DNA from 4 places in the Emergencia sp. JLR.KK010 genome. Region 3 is predicted to be linked to each of the others. Evidence: riboswitches for the same ligand, from Rfam matches in the RefSeq annotation. Region 3 holds a riboswitch; each other region holds the start of a gene.
What was found. A riboswitch is a leader RNA that binds a small molecule or an ion and turns the genes downstream of it on or off. The one in region 3 is predicted to bind cobalamin.
Positions count from the first base shown of each region.

Region 1: linked by a shared signal. The riboswitch ahead of V1225_RS04790 (energy-coupling factor transporter transmembrane component T) and the one ahead of V1225_RS12930 (radical SAM protein) in region 3 are both predicted to bind cobalamin.
Region 2: linked by a shared signal. The riboswitch ahead of V1225_RS04340 (DUF4430 domain-containing protein) and the one ahead of V1225_RS12930 (radical SAM protein) in region 3 are both predicted to bind cobalamin.
Region 4: linked by a shared signal. The riboswitch ahead of cbiD (cobalt-precorrin-5B (C(1))-methyltransferase CbiD) and the one ahead of V1225_RS12930 (radical SAM protein) in region 3 are both predicted to bind cobalamin.

Region 1 is NZ_CP143550.1:1,008,448-1,011,907, forward strand. Features, by position in the region: gene V1225_RS04775 (DNA-directed RNA polymerase subunit alpha) at 1-239, shown strand, start outside; gene rplQ (50S ribosomal protein L17) at 284-625, shown strand; gene V1225_RS04785 (Rpn family recombination-promoting nuclease/putative transposase) at 719-1,630, opposite strand; cobalamin riboswitch at 1,908-2,100, shown strand; gene V1225_RS04790 (energy-coupling factor transporter transmembrane component T) at 2,215-3,123, shown strand; gene V1225_RS04795 (ABC transporter ATP-binding protein) at 3,096-3,460, shown strand, end outside.
Region 2 is NZ_CP143550.1:916,942-920,401, reverse strand. Features, by position in the region: gene V1225_RS04340 (DUF4430 domain-containing protein) at 1-1,377, opposite strand, end outside; cobalamin riboswitch at 1,526-1,717, opposite strand; gene V1225_RS04335 (A24 family peptidase) at 1,795-2,502, opposite strand; gene V1225_RS04330 (basic amino acid/polyamine antiporter) at 2,641-3,460, shown strand, end outside.
Region 3 is NZ_CP143550.1:2,681,690-2,685,149, reverse strand. Features, by position in the region: gene V1225_RS12940 (ABC transporter ATP-binding protein) at 1-317, shown strand, start outside; gene V1225_RS12935 (ABC transporter permease subunit) at 314-1,099, shown strand; cobalamin riboswitch at 1,086-1,278, shown strand; gene V1225_RS12930 (radical SAM protein) at 1,412-2,782, shown strand; gene V1225_RS12925 (TetR/AcrR family transcriptional regulator) at 2,915-3,460, shown strand, end outside.
Region 4 is NZ_CP143550.1:1,930,594-1,934,053, reverse strand. Features, by position in the region: gene cobI (precorrin-2 C(20)-methyltransferase) at 1-302, opposite strand, end outside; gene cbiD (cobalt-precorrin-5B (C(1))-methyltransferase CbiD) at 299-1,471, opposite strand; cobalamin riboswitch at 1,659-1,848, opposite strand; gene V1225_RS09240 (sirohydrochlorin cobaltochelatase) at 1,926-2,726, opposite strand; gene V1225_RS09235 (hypothetical protein) at 2,740-3,460, opposite strand, start outside.

The sequences.
Region 1 (3,460 bases), 1.4 Mb from region 3:
TGGTTGCAAAAGAAGAAGACCAGAAAGAAAAAGCGCTGGAAATGACAATTGATGAATTGGAACTTTCCGTTCGTTCTTTCAACTGCCTGAAGAGAGCTGCAATCAACACTGTTGAAGAATTAACCGAACGCACCGAAGAGGATATGATGAAGGTTAGAAACCTTGGTAAGAAGTCCCTCGACGAAGTGAAAGCAAAATTAGAAGAATTAGGACTTGGTCTCAAACCAAGCGACGATTAATCATTTGCATAGACAGACAATAACGAAGTGAAAGGAGAATTGATATGCCAGGATATAGAAAACTGGGCAGACCTACTGCTCACAGAAAAGCTATGCTGAGAAATCTGGTAACTGATCTGCTCAGAGAAGGTAGAATTTCTACTACTGACTGCAGAGCTAAGGAAGCTAGAAGAGAAGCAGAAAAGCTGATTACACTTGCAAAGCGCGGCGACCTTCACGCAAGAAGACAGGCGCTGGCATACATCTACGACGAAAGCGTAGTAAGCAAGCTGTTTGATGAAATTGCACCAAAGTATGCTGACAGAAACGGTGGATATACAAGAATTCTGAAGCTGGGACCTAGAAGAGGCGATTGCGCTGAAGTAGTGTTCGTAGAATTAGTATAATCAAACATCAACTTAATACTAAACATGAAAACCCTGTAAGGCATACGCCTTGCAGGGTTTGTTCATTCTATATTTCTTTATGGATGGGAACGCTTAGTACGTCTTGCTATATTTTAAATAGTACTCTTGTGCTTTATCCTCGGTTAGGGAGAAGTGCTTTTGCAGCTTAGAGAGAATCTGTACCTGCGTCTTTCCTTCTTCCAGATTATCCAAAATAAGGGCGGCGATGCCCTGTTCTATACCTTCTGCTTTACCTTCTGCGAGACCTTCTCGTCTGGCTGCATCACGTTCCGTAGTACGGTCGTGTTTTGCCATCTCCTCATGCCATAAGAGAACTTCTAAGACTTCATCGTCTGTAACATTTTTGTATACCCGATCGGACATATGGATTGCCTCCTCATCAGTTTCTAAGAGTTTTGCAACATAGTCTTCTTTCTGGTCATCACCAACGTATTTTATATAGGAACAGAACTGCTCCAACGGGCTCATCAGCGAAGGATCTTGCGCCTGCAGTTTCCCCAACTCCAGAAAATGAATTTCCAGCTTGTCAGTCAGAGGGTACCCGTAGGTGTCCTCTGCCATGATAAACCGGGTATGGAAATCCGGAATATGGCTGAACTGTATGCCGTTGACAAAAGAGATGACTACGTTTTTCTTCATTTTATCATAGTTTTCCCCGGAATCCAATGAAGAATTTGTCATGCGGCAGCCATACAGCAGAATACGGTTTTCGAAGCCATCCTGTACTTTATTCTGCATTTCCACGTTGAACTGCTCTCCATCATGGGTTTTGGCGCGGATGTCCATAATCGTGCCTTTATCGCTCGGTTTGAAGCCTTTGTGCACGCTGTTTAGAACGGTAACCTCTGTAATGGGATCATCTTTGCGGTCCAGAACCAGATTCAGCATAGCCATAAGTGCATGGCGGGATGCGTCTGTATCGGATGCATAGACAAAGTAGAAGACCAGATCATCAGTCAGGCGTAATTGTGATTTTTGTTTCATATTTCTCCCTTTCTTTGAACGAAATCAGCAAAAACTAAAAAAGAGAAAATGACAAAATAGTAAAAGTTTGCCTTTTTCTCCTTATACTAATTTTATCATGGAAAAATCCCCTAGTCAATACAGAATTTGGAAGATGATAGACTGAAAGAAGAAACGGGCTGCCAGCTATGTTTTGAGAAAATACTTTGTAAAAATGGTAAACTGATTTGGAAGCAGAGTTTTATACTGTACAAAGCTTTCCGCCTGTGCTATACTGTATATAAATCATTAGAAACAATTGAATGAAACTATTTCATGTTCTGACAAGTTGTCAGCTAAGAGGGAAGCAGGTGTGAGTCCTGCGCGGTTACCGTCGCTGTATTGAAGGAATGCTGCTAAGAAACCACTAACGTTTCGTGATGAAACGTCGGGAAGGATAGCAGTGTGATGATCTCTGAGCCAGAAGACCTGCATGGAATATGAAAGCGGCTGACGGTTATTGGCTAAGCGAGATAGAAGATACAGAAAAAACGGACTGTAGCACCATTGTGCTACAGCTTTTTTATTGTCTGAGGATAATGATATCATATCACAGGAGGTGAGCCATGGAAAATAAAGGACTTGGTGAAACAGCGGAATTTTGTTCCTTTCACCCACTTGTCAACATTACCTATTTTGCGCTGGTTGTGGGTATTACTATGTTTTCTATTTCACCGTATTTTTTGGCGGTGAGCCTGGTATTTTCCTGGAGCTATGCCTTCGTGCTCAAAGGCTTTAAGAGCCTGAAGCTAAACCTTGGGATTTCGCTGGCGATGCTCCTTGTCATGGTAATTATCAACATGTTTTTCAACAACAATGGAGAAACGGTGCTGATGTATATCAATACCAACAGAATTACAGCGGAGTCTATCGTTTACGGTATTGCATCTGCGGTTATGCTCATTGCCGTGGTTGTGTGGTTTTCCTGCTTCAACGTAATTATTACAGCGGATAAGCTGATTTACCTCTTCGGAAAAGTTGCACCAGTGCTGGGGCTGACCTTGTCCATGATTTTCAGATTTATCCCCCTGCTCAAAAACCGCTTTGCGGAAATTACGCTGGGGCAAAAATGCATGAAACGCAGTCATACCGAAGGAAATTTAATCAGACGCGCCAGACAGCTTTTAAAGGAAGTATCCATCTTAATTGCATGGTCATTGGAAGCATCTATTGAAAGTGCTGACTCTATGGAAGCCAGAGGCTATGGGCTGAAGGGCAGAACAAGCTTTCACCTCTTCAAGTTTTCGAGAAGAGATATTGCCATGCTGATATTGATGGCAGTGACGGCATCTCCGGTATTTTATGGTGCTTATCTAGGGGTCACCAACATGTACTTTTATCCGAAACTGGTCCTTCCGCAGTTGGATTTGACAACGGCGTTGATTTTAATCAGCTACGCAATTTTATCAGCGGCACCGATGATTGTCGACATCATAGGAGAATATAAATGGAAACAATTAGACTTGAACATGTGACTTTTTCTTATCCCCTAGCGGAAGGTAACGCCTTAAAGGATGTAAGTTTTGCTATAGAGCCCAGCGAGTTTATCGTACTGTGCGGCAAGTCGGGCTGCGGAAAAAGCACTCTTTTGAAACAACTGAAGAAAAATTTGATTCCCTACGGCAATTTGCAGGGGCAGGTTTTGTACTGCGGTGAGCCTGTGGCAGATCTCGATGATCGGCGCAGTGTAACGGAAATTGGATTTGTACAGCAGAATCCGGACAATCAAATTGTTACGGATAAGGTTTGGCACGAGCTTGCCTTTGGCCTTGAAAGTCTGGGCATGGACAATGCGACGATTAAGCGAAAAGT
Region 2 (3,460 bases), 1.3 Mb from region 3:
ATCCTTTGGCGTCAGAGCTTCTCCATCAGCATCCTTTACCAGAAGGTCTGCTTCCCCCGGAACCAGACTGAAGGACATATCATAAACATTTTGTTCCAGCGTAATCTTCTGAGTGATGTCTTTTTTGCCTATGACGATAGTGCCTTCCCTGTCGCCGTAATCTGTAATGTCATCTCTCTGAGACACACAGTAAGAATGAGAACTTCCTGATGGAAGAGATGAGAAGGTGTACACGCCGTCTTCGTTTTCTTGCTGTTCTTCACCGTCAAAGATGAGTTTAGCATTTTCCGGCACTAACTGCAGAGTGATACTGTAAGTAGCATTGGGATCCTGCCATTTCAGAATCGGATAGCTTCCCGTCTGATTCTGAAAGCTGCCGCCCAGTTGTCCTGCAAGACTCTCCATTTCTTCTGTAGATTTTCCCTCAATAGCTGCCAATCTCAGATTTGTCGCTTGATCTCCTGTATACTTCGTACTGTCATAGTAACAGTTTTCAATATCTACAGCACAAGAAGAAGATCCAGCATAGGCAAATCCATAAAGATACGCATCTTTTCCTACCATGTCCGCTGCTGCATAAGAATTTTTTATAGTACGAGTATATGCGCTGTACGAATTACCAATCTGTCCAATAAGTCCCGCGCCTGACCCGTTTTTTGTGTCGATGGAAACATCCGCATAACAATCTGCCACAGTCCAGCTGCAGTAGCCGCTGATATTTCCCACAAGTCCGCCCAGATAGGAAGAACTGTATGCGTAGCTGCCCGCTGTCAGTTCTGCCCTTGCAAAGGAGCTTTCTATGGTGCAATTATCTCCGATATAGCCAACTAAACCGCCCATATTAACCGCCTGACTGGTGGTACACACAATAGTTCCATTTAAAACACCGCAATTACTGATACTCGCAGCGCCGCTTATTTTTCCTGCCAGTGCGCCAACGCCATAGCCGGAGCCGCTGGATACTGCATTGGTAATACTGCAATTCTCCAGCATTACTCCGGTAACCTCTGCGCCGCTTCCCAGTTCTGCAAACAGTCCGGTATTTCCCGAAGACGTAATGCTGAGATTTTTAATCGCAAATCCGCCTCCGTCAAAGGTTCCGCTTCTCAAGCCGTTAATCGGCCGCATATCGATACCCTCCATATCGATATCCGCCGTAAGACGATAACAGCCGGTCAGTGTGGTTCCACCCAGCGATGACAACTGCCGCCCGTCAGAAATTAAATAAGGATCTGCTTCTGTACCCGATCCTGTTATCTCTGATACAGTCTGTGCTTCTGGTATATCTGCAGCAAAAACGCCTGCCGGCGCCATACTGATCAGCATCGTCACGATTAGAAACACTACCAGAAAACGGTTCCCTGTTTTTCTTCTCATGTCCTTTCCTCTCTTTCTTCAATTCATCATTTATCTAAACACCTTACCGGTGATCTATACAAAATAAAAAGACTGTAAAAAAGCATTCTCCACTTTCTCACAGTCCGTATTCCTGTACAAAAAATACTTCTAAATGTTCCTCCGACATCTACAAGTTGTCCTCTCGTGCATGTCTCCTGGCTCAACGCTAAACCGTTCTGTCTTCCTTCCCAAAGGCCATATTGGCTCCAGTGGCATTATAGGCAGAACTCACGTCTCACAGTGGCGGGACCGCGCAGGACTCTCACCTGCTTCCATCTTAGCTTTCTCAAGACGAAGTACAAACACTTAAGTCTTGGAAAGAACACGAAATTATTCTGACATTTTATTCAATTGTAATATATTCTACCCTTATCAGAGAAGATTGTCAAGGCTCTCTTATAGCAGTAGCACCAGCATGTAATCCCACAAAAAAATCAAATGGATTGCCGCGGCCAGTGCAATATACGGCGCCATCGCAACAGTATCAGTGCGTTGGATTTTCTTTCTCACAAGAAGCCAGATTAGATGCCCAGCACTAAAGAGTGTAGTCATCACAAATATCAGCAGTATTCCCCGAAGCCCGGCAATCAAACCCAGCGCCGCAAAAAGCTTGATATCTCCACCGCCAAGAGTATCTCTGCGATACGCCAGCTTGCCAAGTAGTGCAGTGGCACCCATACTACCAAATCCGGCAAGCCCTCCGTACAAACAGTCTTTCCATCCATCATGAAAGGCAATAAATCCCATGGCGGTTACCGCAAGAAGCAGTACCAGCTGATCTGGTACAATCCGATACTTAGCATCAGCCACAGCAATTTCCAAAAGCAGCCAAAGACTGCAAACTGCCGCCACCGCAAACTGCCAATCGTCTATTACCAATTTAATATCAATGACAACAAACAGCATGGTAAGGATAAATTTCCATGGGTAACTTTTGATGCGCTGTGTATATGGATCTTTCAGTGCATCGGATGGCTCCTCGTCATAGTCGCAAAGCCACTGCGCCGGCATTTTGTTAAAGAAATATACTGCGCCGTTTCCTGCGAAAACGCCGACCAAAACCGCCGCAAGACATTTTATAATTATGATTAATGTATCAGTCATATTTCTTCTCTCTTTCTCACTTGGTATCTTACCACAAAATTGTATCTCGCAAAACAAGTTTCTGCGTCTTTCTACGTATAAGCAATTCGCCTTCTGCACATAGTATCAGTAACTTTATTTGATTGCGAGGAATTTATCATGCAGGACAAACAAGGTCTTGGACTTTTTAAACTAACTTTTTTTGCCATCGGTACAACGCTGGCAAGCGGCGTTTTCAACATGTTCAGCGATATGGCAAGAAACGGCGCAGGCACTCTTTCTGTACTTATTGGCTGGGCCATCGCCGGTATCGGCATGTACAGCCTTGCCATGTGCTTCAACAGGCTCAGTATCGTAAGACCCTCTCTGAAAAGCGGCATTTTTGCCTATGCAAAAGAGGGTTTCGGCGCTTACATCGGATTTAACTCCGCCTGGGGCTATTGGATTAGTGCGATTCTATCGCAAGTGTCTTTTGCGACACTGCTCTTCGCTGCGTTGGGTCAGTTCATGCCCTTGTTTGCCGGCGGCAACAATCTGGCTTCCATCGTCTGCGCATCTATTGTGGTTTGGGGCTTTACTTTTCTTGTGATGGGAGGCGTGCAGGAAGCGGTTACCATTAACACGATTATCGTCATCGCCAAAATCATCCCCATTCTTGCATTTATTCTATTTGTTATTTTTCTCGGTGCTTTTGATCTGGATATTTTTCTGGACAATTTTATGGGCGAGGATACCGGCTATTCCCTGGGCAAACAAGTGCTGGAAACCACCTACACTACAGTTTGGATTTTTACGGGAATTGAGGGAGCGGTCGTCATTTCTGCCCGTGCAAAAGCGACTGCTGTCTCTGGGAAAGCCACTACTCTTTCCTTCCTGTCACTGCTGATTCTCTATGTACTAATTTCTATTCTCAGCATGGGTATTATGCCAAGGAGCGAACTTGCCGCTCTGGGCGACCCTGCTATGGCTGGACTTCTTT
Region 3 (3,460 bases):
TGTCAGAGGTGCAGCGAAACTGCAGCCGTGCCGCAATCATTCGTGAAGGGAAGATCATTGCCTGCGATCGTGTAGAGGCGCTTTCTCGCACCAGCGCCAGGCGTGTTGCGGTTTGCGGCAGCGTAAATCTTGACGGACTTTGCGGAATTCGTGACCGGAAAGAGATTGCGGGGCAGACCAGCTTTCTTTACAGCGGCGATATGAACAAGTTGCTGAGAAGGCTTGCGGATGGACAGATTGCGGATCTCGCCGTATCTGAGCCGGATTTGGAAGAGGTATTTCTTCACTATTATGAAAAGGATGGTGAGGCGCTGTGATATTGGTTAGACATGAGTTGAGACAGGGACGCGTTTCGTTTTTGATTTGGACTGCTGCCATTTCTTTTCTTCTGGCAGTTTGCATCTTCCTCTTTCCGGAGATGAAAGGACAGATGGAGAGTGTTGGCGATGTGTTTGCTTCCATGGGCTCTTTTTCCGACGCTTTTGGAATGGACCGTCTGAACTTCGGCATGCTGACCGGATTTTATGCTATTGAATGTGGGAATGTGCTGGGGCTTGGCGGCGCATTCTATGCCTGTCTGTGCGCGGCTGGCATTTTGAGCAAGGAAGAAAAAGATGGAACGGCTGAATTCCTGCTGACCCATCCGATTAGCCGCAGGCGGGTCGTGACGGAAAAACTCCTTGCGGTATTGGTGCAGGTGACGGCGATGAATCTGCTGGTTTATGGGATTTCTGTGTGCGCTATAGCGGCGGTAGGTGAAGCGATTCCCTGGAGGGAAATCAATTTGCTGCATCTTGCGTATTATCTGCTGCAACTGGAGCTGGCGGGGATTTGCTTCGGGATTTCTGCTTTCACACGTAAAGGCAGCGTGGGCGCCGGACTTGGCATCGCTTTTATGATGTATTTTCTGAATCTCATTGCCAACATTGCGGAAGCGGCGGCGTTTTTAAAATATGTGACGCCTTTCGCCTACTGCGAAGGAGCGGATATCGTGACAGCGGGCAGTCTCGATGGGACACTGGTGACAATCGGGATGGTAATTGGGCTGCTTGGGATTGGAGCCGGCTATTTGCGGTATGTAAAAAAAGATATTTATTAAATCATGTTCTCCCGATTGGATTGGGCGCTAAGATGGAAGCAGGTGAGAATCCTGCACGGTACCGCCACTGTAAGGGAGAGTTCTTGTTCGAGGGTTTTAGACTAGCCCCTGGAAACGGGAAGGTGAGTAAGAACGATGCCCTTTGAGTTAGGAGACATGCAGAAAATATGGGCTGCACCATTTTGGTGCAGCTTTTGATTAGTCAAATCCAGGAAATTGTCTAGTTCTAATTTTTGAAAAGTGCAGTATAATATGTTACGAAAAAAAGGAAATATATCTTCATAGAGACGAATAAACTGGAGGTGGAATATTTTGGTAAAGGATGTAAAACATATCATGGAAAGAAAAGCCTTCGAAAAAGGCTTGGAGTCGATTATCAACAAGGGACAGGAAAAGGATTTGACCGAAGTTATGCTTCCTATGATTAATATGCTGGAGAAAATTTTAGGAGACGCATGGGAAGGTTCTTCCTATGAACTTTTGAGAAAGCTGGCAAAAGACCCGAATAGCAAGTGGACCCATTATACACAAAATATTTTGCGCAATGTGGATCCGCATATTTTGAAGACCGTTGCTTTAAATGCTGGATATGAGTCTGGTTTTCGTGGTTACAAGACTTCTCTGAAAATGTCTGAAAAATACCAGTGCAATATTCCATGGATTATTCTGATGGACCCTACAACAGCGTGCAATATGCACTGTACCGGTTGTTGGGCTGCGGAATATGGCGATAAAATGAACCTTTCTTTTGAGGATATGGATAGAATTATCACAGAAGGTAAAGAATTGGGTATTCACGCTTTTCTGTTCACCGGCGGCGAACCGCTGATTAAGAAAAAGGAAATTATCCGTCTGTGCGAAAAACACAGCGATTGTGCATTTCATGCGTTTACCAACGGTACACTGATTGATGGAGCATTCTGTGACGACCTTCTTCGAGTAGGTAATTTCTTTGTATCGGTTAGCATTGAGGGCTTTGAAGAAAGCAACGACGGGAGAAGAGGAGAAGGCCATTTCCAGAAAGCCTTGGCGGCGATGGATTTGATGCATGAAAAGAGAATTCCTTTCGGTGTGTCGATTTGCTATACGAGCAAGAACTATTTGACTGTAACCAGTGATGAATTCCTGGATATGCTTATCGATAAAGGCTGTGTTTTTGCATGGTATTTCCATTATATGCCGGTGGGTGTCAATGCGAGTACAGAACTGCTTTTGACACCGGAACAGAGAGTTTATATGCACGATAAAATCAGGGAAATCCGCGGTATTACAGGTGGTAAAGAGATATTTGCGATTGACTTTCAAAACGATGGAGAGTTTGTACATGGCTGCATTGCGGCAGGGGAAAGGTATTGCCATATCAATGCCAACGGAGACGTGGAACCTTGTGTATTTATTCACTACTCCGGCGCTAATATCAAAGAAAAGTCACTTCTTGATTGTTTGCGTCAGCCGCTATTTCTTGCATATCGTGATGGACAGCCGTTTAATGACAATCATCTGCGGCCTTGCCCTATGCTGGAAAACCCAGGAATTCTGCAGGAATTAGTAAAGAAGACCGGAGCAAAATCTACGGATTTAGAAGCGCCGGAATCCTGTGAGCATCTTTGTGGAAAGTGCACAGAATATGCAAAGAACTGGGCGCCGGTGGCAGATAAACTGTGGGAGCAGGATAGGAAATAAACATATGCTGCAAGAGATAAGCTGCGCTGTTTGATGAGGAAATATCAAGCAGTGCAGTTTTTTTAAAATTGACTATAAGTCATTGACTGATAGTCAATTATACAGTATAATAAAGAAAAAGGAGGCACGCTTATGACGAGCAGACAGATTGCTGCCCTTGCAACAAAGAAAAAACTGCTGGATGCAGGCAGCAAAATTATCGCAGAGAAAGGACTTTCTCAGGCGACAGTTGACGAGATCACTGCACTGGCAGGTGTTTCGAAGGGCACCTTTTATACTTATTTTAAGAAGAAAGAGGATATTGTATTTGCGCTTGGATATGGTGCTTTCAGCGAGGTTTTGGATAAGGCCATGAGCCTGCAGGATACTTTCATAGAAAAAATCATCTATTATATGGTGCATTTTTCGGCATATATTGAAGACAGCGGATATAAGCTTTCTCAGGAGTGGATCAGAAGTTTGTCTGATATTTCTTCTTCGGAGGAGACAGGTCCCCGTGGAAAGCTCAAGTTTGATCTGGATTCGATCAGCCGATTGATTCAGGCAGGGGTAGAAGAAGGAAATCTGGCAAAAGATACGCCGGCAGAAGTTTTAACCCATACTTTGGCGGATATACTTTACGGGCAGATGTTCTGCTGGAGTGTAAGTGACGGCAGCTACAGTCTGAGAGCGCGCACA
Region 4 (3,460 bases), 750 kb from region 3:
GCCGGATCTCCTAAGGTCAGAAACGCCACATCCTTTCCCTGCTCTAAAATTTCGGAAATGGCATCAGCAGACCTCTCGTGACAGCGATTAAGCTCTTCTTTATCTTTAATCATGGGCATATCGCATTCCAGGATTTCCTTGTCCAAGATGTAATCTCCCGCAATTTTCAGCGCCACGTTTTCTGCTGCTCCGCTTCTTGGCACTGCAATAACATGACAGTCTTTCATTACATTGATGGCTTTCATTGTAAGCAGCTGTGGATCTCCCGGTCCCAGTCCTACTGCATAAAATTTTCCACTCATATCTGTTTCATATCCTTTCGTATCATTTCAGCAAGCCGGTCTGCACCAGGGCTTTTCATAATATGGTTTCGATCTGTAGTAAACAATACCGTCTCAACTTTCACCTGTCCTTTCAGCCTGAAATGGAGATGGTACAGAACCTTTTCCAAAATCCTTGCTTTTACTTCCTCATAATAATTTTTTTCCTGAATCAGAGCAAACGCCTCATCGGTGGTAATACACTCTGCAATTGCTTTTACAGTATCGCAGTCAGCACCGCAAACGGCACTATGCATACCGATAATCTCCATTCTGCCATCAGCGTAAGAGGAATGGGTATTCATAATCCCTGCTGCCAGCTTGATCAGCTTGCCTGTATGGCCTACCAGAAGTATTTCCTCAAACCCCTTAAACTTAATGTAATCCAAAGCTTCTCCAATATAGTTAGAGATGGATACAGCCTTTGCGATATCCAGTCCCAGATACTCACGGCAAAATTCCCTGCCGTAATTTCCCGGGGCGATAAGAATCCGCTTCGGATTCTCCTGATACTGTTTGTCGATCACAGTCTTAATCGTATCGACAAGAGCCTTTTCACTCATAGGATCGACAATACCTGTCGTTCCCAGAATAGAAATCCCCCCAACAATCCCAAGTCTTGGGTTATATGTTTTTTTTGCAATCTCCGCACCGCAAGGCACAGAAATTTCTATATATATAGGTTCCTCCTCTTTTCCGTACTTCCTGCGTATCCTTTGCACATTTTCAAAGATCATCTGCCTCGGCACCGGGTTGATGGCAGGCTCTCCTACGCTGCACTGCAGGCCTTTTGCTGTAATAATGCCTATGCCGCAGCCGCCCAGCAAGGTAATACGATCTCGAGTTTCTGCTAAAGTTCCCGATGAAATCGGCTCCTTGCTGACACAGGCTGAAATTCCTGCGCCATGGGTTGCATCAGGGTCATCGCCTCCGTCTTTTATCACCGTGCAGCAAACCGTACCCTTATCTATATCTATTTCACTGACCTGCATGGTCGTTTTCTCTCCTGCAGGCAATATAACCTCCGCCTCAGAGACTTTCTCTCCAGAAAAAAGCATAGCCGCTGCCGCTGCAGCTGCAGCAGCAGCGCAACTTCCGGTTGTAAAACCGTATTTTAGTTTTTTTCCATTTTTGACGGTAAACTTCTCCATATTATCCTTTCTGCAGGCTTTTCCTGCAATGAATAATGTTGCAATAGAAAAACCCGAATCCACAGGATTCGGGTTCAAATTTATCTTGCATTAAGTAAAACTCTTCGCACTGTCTCCTTCTTTTCCGTTTTGGGAGTCCAGCCGCCGAAGAATTTACTATTATTACCCTAAAACTCATATCCTGTGACTTTCATGGTAAAATATTGGGATGTCTTCCGACTCTGACGTCAACGCTCTTATGCGCCTTCCCAGGAACGATTCCCAGTGACCGGCCATATGCCTTGCATAAAAACTCCGTCATTACGGCAGCAGGACTGTTCAGGACTCTCACCTGATTCCATATTACGATTTTATCAACCAATATTTTCAAGTTGTTTAACAGAATTATATTACAATCGTTTTCGGCTGTCAACTGCAATTTGCACCAGCTTGAAGCAGCCGTTTATCGGGATGCTTATTTAAGCTTTTCAAATGCCCTTGCTGTATGCTGCGCAAAAATTTCTCTGATTGCAGGAATCTGCCCCATGCCTCGCAGTACACACTGCACCGCATAGCCCTCTTTTTCCAGAATCGTTTTCCATGAATCTTCATCATCACTTGCCATATCGTTATTGGCATGATCGCCTGCAACAATCATTAAAGGCTGCAGCACAATTTTTTCATAACCGCCTTCCTTTAAGGCAGGAAGAATATCTTCCAGCGTTGGTACCGCTTCCACAGTTGCGATAAAATAGTTGTGGTGTCCCTGTTTTCTGAGCTCATCTTGCAAATCAAAGTATACCCTGTTTGCCTCAACACCTGTTCCATGTCCCATCAACACCACGGCCGTCTTTTCATCCGTATGCTCTTTTGTGTCTTCCACCATGGCAGCTGCAACTTTCTCAAAATCCTCTTTATCAGTTAAAAGAGGTTCTCCAAGTACTGCAGCTGCAAAAAGATCTCTATGTTTTTCCACATCGCGCAGAAGGTCGTGATACTCTGTTCCATTCATCAAATGTGTCGGCTGTATCACCAGCTTTCTGAATCCATCTGCTGCTGCATGCTGCAGTGACTCAGCTTCGTTGTCGATATGAAGTCCATCTCTTTTCTTTAGCTTATTAATAATCATCTGACTGGTAAAAGCACGCCGCACCGGATAATCTGAAAAAGCATCCGCAACTGCCTGCTCAATAGCATCTATTGTGACCTTTCTATTTTCGTTATAGCTGGTGCCAAAGCTGACTACCAGAATCGCGGTGTCTTGTTTCTGATTCATCTTTTTATTCCTCTTACTTTCCTTGATTACTATTTTTCTTTTTATTTTTCTCCTCGTAGTATTCCTTTGGCGTAACGCCAATCTGATAGAGAACGTTACCCCAGGAACCGCATTTTTCGTGCAAATCCTGCCGCAGCTGTCTTGGCACTTCCTTTTTCATAGGAATTTTTCCGTTTTTCAGATAGATATCTTTTACCATACCAAGGCGCTTTCTATCATCTTCATCCAGATTCAATACCTTATAATAGCAGCCATAGAGACTGTCAGAATGATGCCTTCGATTTTCTGTCATTCTATGGTCGATATAAATATCGTGAAAAGGCTCCATTCGGAGGACCGGTTCCAAATCAATCTGAAACAGCGCATTGCGCCAGGAGCCGCATCGCTCTATGAGCGCCTGCTTAACAGCCTGTTCAATTTCTCCATGAAGAGGACTTCGTCCTATTTCATGAGCAAAATTTCTAACTGCTTCCAGCATATTGATATATTCCAGTTCTAAATCAGGAATCTTATAGACTGCTCTTTTAAGAAAATCAGCATCCAGCTTTGCAGCTTTAATAACAGAAGTCCAGCCGCTGTAATATTTTTTGATTTCCCTGCAAACCTCAGGCAGATCTCTGGGATGCGGAATTTTCCCAAGCTCCAGTGCTTTTTCTCTGACCATGTCAAGAAGCTTTTCCTTATGCAATCGCTCTTTTTCCATCTGCTCCATAGTTTTTCCGCCTTTACCTGCT